Regions from separate parts of the Aeromicrobium fastidiosum genome, predicted to be linked through region 1. Evidence: riboswitches for the same ligand, from Rfam matches in the RefSeq annotation. Region 1 holds a riboswitch; the other holds the start of a gene.
What was found. Region 1 has a riboswitch for cyclic di-AMP ahead of JOF40_RS00570 (C40 family peptidase). Riboswitches for the same ligand answer to the same signal wherever they lie in the genome.

Region 1 (2,931 bases):
GACGCCGACCTTCTCGACGCCCACCAGCCAGGCCTCGTCGAACTCGGAGATGTCGTCGATGCGGTAGGACGCCTTGGCCCCCGCCTCGAGGGCGACCTCGACGAGGCGCACCGAGTTGGACGAGTTGGCCGAGCCGACGACGATGACGAGGTCGGCGTCCTTGGCGATCTCCTTGACCGCGACCTGGCGGTTCTGCGTGGCGTAGCAGATGTCGTCGCTGGGCGGATCCTCGAGCTGCGGGAACTTCTCACGCAAGCGTCTGACCGTTTCCATGGTCTCGTCGACGCTGAGCGTCGTCTGCGACAGCCACGACAGCCGCGTGCCCTCGGGGAACTCGAGGTCGTCGACGTCGTCGGGCGTCTGCACGATCGTGATGTCGTCGGGTGCCTCGCCGGCCGTGCCCTCGACCTCCTCGTGCCCCTCGTGCCCGATCAGCAGGATGTGCTTGCCCTCGCTCGCGAAGCGTCGGGCCTCGTGGTGCACCTTGGTGACCAACGGGCAGGTCGCGTCGATCGTCTTGAGGCTGCGCTCGGCTGCCTCGGCATGCACCATCGGCGAGACGCCGTGGGCCGAGAACACGACCGTGGCACCCTCGGGCACCTCGTCGAGCTCCTCCACGAAGATCGCGCCACGGGCCGCCAGGTTGTTGACGACGTGCTTGTTGTGGACGATCTGCTTGCGGACGTAGACGGGCGCGCCGTACAGGTCGAGCGCCTTCTCGACCGTGATGACGGCCCGGTCGACGCCGGCGCAGTAGCCGCGCGGGTCGGCGAGCAGCACGCTGCCGCCGACGGGGGGCATGCCGAGAGTGACCGTTGAGGACATGGCCCCATGGTAGGCGATGGGGCCATGTCGACCCCGACTGCCAAACGTCCCGGGACCGCAGGGCGATCAACCTCACACGTCCCCGGCGAGACTCATTCGTCATCGGTCTGTAATGTTCTGCGGCGTTGGCCTCACCAGGTCGGCACTGCGTACGCGCCGAGGCCCGTCACGTCCGCAGTCATCGATCCAATAGCGACGGGCATGGAAGACCCAGCAGTGCGGCTCGTCCCGAGCCTTGGGGTTAATCGGTTCCACCGACAGGCATCCTTCGCGCCTGAACCCGACAGGTCATCTTTCACAGGCGTGCACGAAGGAATCCTGCATATGCGTTCTCACGCACGAATTTCTGCGAGCCTCGCGCTCGGTTCGGCCCTCGTTCTCACCGGTCTCGCCGGTCCCGCCTTCGCGGAGGGCTCGTCGGCCGTCAAGGTCAGCAAGGTCAGCACCGCCAAGGAAGTCATCAGCGAGGCCAAGCAGCTCAAGGGCAAGCCCTACCGCTACGGCGGCGCGACCCCCAGCGGCTTCGACTGCTCCGGCTACGTCCAGTACGTCTACAAGCAGGCCGGCAAGAAGATCGGCCGCACGTCGGGTGCCCAGCTCTCCGGCGCCAGCATCCCGAAGAGCAAGAAGAAGCCCGGCGACATCCTGATCTTCATGCGCGGCGGCACGGCCTACCACTCCGCGATCTACGCCGGCGACGGCAAGATGTGGGAGGCGCAGCGCACGGGCGTTCCGGTCGGCAAGCACGGCATCTGGTCGTCGGGCTACGTCGTCCGTCGTCCTGCCGGCACCGTGACGGTCGCGAAGACGTCGGCCAAGGAGGCTTCGTCCACACCCGCGCCGAGCTCGCTCGGGGCAGGGACGTACGCCCCCTAGTCTTGGGCCATGGCCCTCGACACCAGTGCGGACACCCCCGCACCGCTGCGTCAGATCTCGCAGCTGCTCGACGGCTACATCGGCCGCCTCGGCGCGGTGTGGGTCGAGGCGGAGATCGCCCAGCTGACCCGTCGGCAGGGCATCTGCTTCCTGACGCTGCGTGACCTGCAGGCGAAGATCTCGATCGACGCCAAGTGCCACGTCAGCGTGCTCGACGCCTCGCCGGTCCCCGTCACGGAGGGCTCGCGGGTCGTCGTGCACGCCAAGCCGGCGTTCTACGCACCGCGCGGCAGCCTCTCCCTCGACCTGCGCGAGATCCGACCGCAGGGCGAGGGAGAGCTGCTGGCGCAGCTCGAGCGGCGGCGACAGCTGCTCGCGGCCGAGGGCCTGTTCGACCCGCGGCTCAAGAAGCCGTTGCCGTTGCTGCCGCGCGGCATCGGGCTCATCACGGGACGCGCCTCGGCCGCCGAGCGCGACATCCTCGAGAACGCCCGGCTGCGGTGGCCCGACGTGCACTTCGTCGTCCGCCACGCACTCATGCAGGGCAACGACTCGGCCCGCGACGTCATGGCCGCGCTGCGGCAGCTGTCGGACGACCCGTCGATCGACGTCATCGTCATCGCCCGGGGCGGCGGCTCGGTCGAGGACCTGCTGCCGTTCTCGGACGAGGCGCTGATCCGCGCGGTCCACGCCTGCCCCGTGCCCGTCGTCAGCGCGATCGGGCACGAGCCCGACACCCCGATCCTCGACCTCGTGGCCGATCTGCGGGCGTCCACGCCCACCGACGCCGCCAAGCGCATCGTCCCCGACGTGCGCGAGGAGCTGGCCGGCGTCGCGATGATGCGCGAGCGTGCGTCCGTCGCGATCCGCTCGATCCTCGAGCGCGAGGTGCGCGGCCTGGCCGACATCCGCTCGCGCCCCGTGCTGGCGCAGCCGTCGACGTTGGTCGACGCCGAGCAGTCGCTCGTCCACGACTGGCGCGACCGGTCGCGACGCTCGCTGGGCCACCGCCTCGACCGCGCCGGCGACGAGGTCGGGCACCACCTCGCCCGGGTGCGCGCGCTCTCCCCCCTGGCGACGCTCGAGCGCGGCTACGGCGTCGCGCAGCTGCCCGACGGCACCGTCGTCACCTCGATCGCCCAGGTGTCGCCCGACGCCGAGCTGACCATCCGGGTCGTCGACGGCTCGATCGCCGTCCGCACCCTGACCACCCACCCCACCCCGACCGGC
Region 2 (2,931 bases), 3.4 Mb from region 1:
GTCGAGGATCGCGCGGACGATCGACAGCCGTGGCCAGGGCTCCCGCGTGAGCTTGAGCCACGTGAGCCGGTCGGGAAATTTCGACCGGCGGTTGTACGGCGGGCGGTGGTGGCCGATCAGACGGAGCTCGCGCACGTGGGCCTCGAGCGACGTGGCGCACACGATGCCCTCGATGCGCTGGGTCAGCATGACCATCTCGCCCATGCGCGTGCGCGTCTCGGCCTTGGTGAAGTAGGACCGGGTGCGGCTGCGCAGGTTGCGGGACGTGCCGACGTAGAGGATCGCGTCGTTGGCGTCGCGGAACAGGTAGACCCCGGGGGACTCGGGCAGGTGCTCGGCGAGGTGCCGCTTCTTGCGCTGCTCGGGCTTGACCTTGGCCGTGTACGTCGACACTTCCTCGAGCGTCGTGACCCCCAGGGGCCCCAGCCGCTCGAACAGCGCGTGCAGGACGTCGACCGTGGCCCGCGCGTCGGACAGGGCCCGGTGGTTGGGCGTCGTGGTGGCCGAGAACGCTGCGGCCAGCGTCGAGAGCTTGCAGTTGGGCACCTCCTCGCGGCTCAGGACGCGACGCGCCAGCACCGCCGTGTCGAGGGTCTCGAACCCGGGCCAGGGGATGTCGAGCTCACGGGCGAAGTGCTTGAGGAAGCCGATGTCGAACGGGGCGTTGTGGGCCACGAGCACGCTGCCGCGCGCGAACTCCAGGAAGCTCGGCAGCACCTCGGCGATGCGGGGGGCGTGGACGACCATCTGGTTCGTGATGCCCGTCAGCACCGTGATGTAGGCCGGGATCGCCTCGTCAGGGTTGACGAGGCTCTGGAACTCGCCGAGCACCTCGCCGCCGTGCACCTTGACCGCGCCGAACTCGGTGATCTTGGACCCCTTGGTCGCTGATCCGCCGGTCGTCTCGAGGTCGACGACGCAGAACGTGACATCGGCCAGATGACGGCCCAGCTCGTCGAACGTTCCCTGCACGGCTTCCACGTCCCACACGGTAGGCACCGCCACCGACAGAGCGGGACGTCGCGGGTGCTCCCGGCGTTCGCGGCGTTTCTGTCGGGGGCGGCTCCTAGCGTCATGGATGTCCCCGAACGACGGGGTCTTCCCCCGCACCAGGAGCACATGCATGAACAACACAGGCATGAACAGCACGGCTCACGGAGAGCACGACTCACATCCCGCCGACTCGGTGGTGGTCGACTGCGACCGCTGCCTGGTCCGTGGTCCGAGCGCCTGCGGCGACTGCGTCGTCACCTTCCTGCTCGGAGCGCCGCCGGCCGGCATCGAGATCGACGCCGACGAGATGGCTGCGCTGGGCGTCCTGTCCGAGGCGGGCCTCACGCCGCCGCTACGGCTGGTCACACCGGTCGCAGGCCCCGAGACCCAGGCCGTGTGACGGTTGCTGAACATCTCCTGACATCGGGTTGATGAGGTTGAACTGACCCGTGGCGAGGCCTAGAATGAGTTCTTGTGCGTCCGGTGAACGCCGTCCTCCCAGGACGGTGGCGGACGCACCGTCGAGTCGTCGCAGCCATGGGGAAGATGTCTGAGGCGAACCGGGGAACCACGCAAGTGGGGTGAATCGTGTCGCGCACGCCGTCATGGGCGCTCAGCACGTAGGGCAATCCGAGGCCCGAACCCGTCAGCTCACCCGGTAGACGTCGAGGATCCCAGGAGAACTACGTGCGCATGCCACGACGTCGCGGTCTCGCGATGATGGCGAGCCTCGCGCTCGCAGGCGGGCTGATGGCGCTGCCGTCGGCCGAAGCCGCCCCCAAGGTCACGGTCAAGGACGTCGAGGCCGCGTTCAGCCAGGTCGAGGCCGCCAACGAGCAGGTCAACGCGCTCGGCGAGCAGGTCAAGCAGACGCAGGCCGAGATCGACGACATCTCCTCCGACATCGCGAGCGGACTCGCGGTCTACACGGCGCAGAAGGACGAGCTGAGCGGCGCGATCGTCCAGCAGCAGCTTGACGCCCCGCTCGGGCCGACCGCCAACCTGCTGAGCAGCGACGACCCCGACCAGTTCCTGGCCGGGCTCGGTGCCGTCCGTGCCCTCAACAACACCCGCGCCGACGCGCTCGAGCAGTTCGGCCGCACGAGCAAGCAGCTCCAGAACCGTCGCGCCCAGCTCAAGGACCGCAAGCAGGCGCTCACCGAGGCCACCCGCGACGCCGATGCGCGTCGGGCGGAGATCCGCACCAAGTACGAGGCGGCGAAGGCCGAGCTCGCACGACTGACCGCCGAGCAGCAGGCCGCGTTCAACAAGAGCAACCTCGACATCGACTTCGAGCTCAAGGCCTCCGGCCGGGCCAAGGCCGCTCTCGACTTCGCGCTGGCGCAGATCGGCGACCCGTACGTGTACGGCGGCACGGGGCCCAACAGCTGGGACTGCTCCGGCCTGGTCATGAAGTCGTGGGCCGCGGCGGGCGTCTCCATCCCGCGCGTCGTCGGTCCGCAGATCGCGGCCGGCACGGCGGTCCCCATGGACCAGCTGCAGCCGGGCGACATCGTGGCCTACGGCGACATGTCGCACGACGGCCTCTACCTCGGCAACGGCCGCGTGGTCCACGCGCCGCGCCCCGGCAAGAGCGTCGAGATCACGGGTCTGGGCGGCTTCACCCGCGCGGCGCGGGTTGGCTGAGCGACGACTGCGGCTGTCGCCCAACCTGGCGGCAGCCCTCGTTCTGGCCGTGCTCGGGGCTGCCCTGCTGCTGTGGCAGCAGCCATGGCACACGGACGCTCCGGACGAGCGCGTCGTGCCGATCCCGGCCGACGCCTCGTCCCAGCTCACTGCGCAGCTGCGTGAGCTGTCGGAGGCGCAGTCGCGGGACGCCTTCGTCGCCGCCGCCGGCGATCTGCCGGCCGGACGAGACTTCGGTCGACGCACGTGGCAGGCGCTGCGGGCGGTGGCGCAGCCCGGAGCGTCGCTGCG

Region 2: linked by a shared signal. The riboswitch ahead of JOF40_RS17490 (C40 family peptidase) and the one ahead of JOF40_RS00570 (C40 family peptidase) in region 1 are both predicted to bind cyclic di-AMP.

What each region holds. Positions count from the first base shown of each region.
Region 1 is NZ_JAGIOG010000001.1:117,648-120,578, forward strand. Features, by position in the region: gene JOF40_RS00565 (4-hydroxy-3-methylbut-2-enyl diphosphate reductase) at 1-825, opposite strand, end outside; cyclic di-AMP (ydaO/yuaA leader) riboswitch at 970-1,144, shown strand; gene JOF40_RS00570 (C40 family peptidase) at 1,150-1,701, shown strand; gene xseA (exodeoxyribonuclease VII large subunit) at 1,711-2,931, shown strand, end outside.
Region 2 is NZ_JAGIOG010000001.1:3,522,636-3,525,566, reverse strand. Features, by position in the region: gene JOF40_RS17500 (DEDD exonuclease domain-containing protein) at 1-981, opposite strand, end outside; gene JOF40_RS17495 (hypothetical protein) at 1,124-1,393, shown strand; cyclic di-AMP (ydaO/yuaA leader) riboswitch at 1,513-1,665, shown strand; gene JOF40_RS17490 (C40 family peptidase) at 1,687-2,640, shown strand; gene JOF40_RS17485 (hypothetical protein) at 2,633-2,931, shown strand, end outside.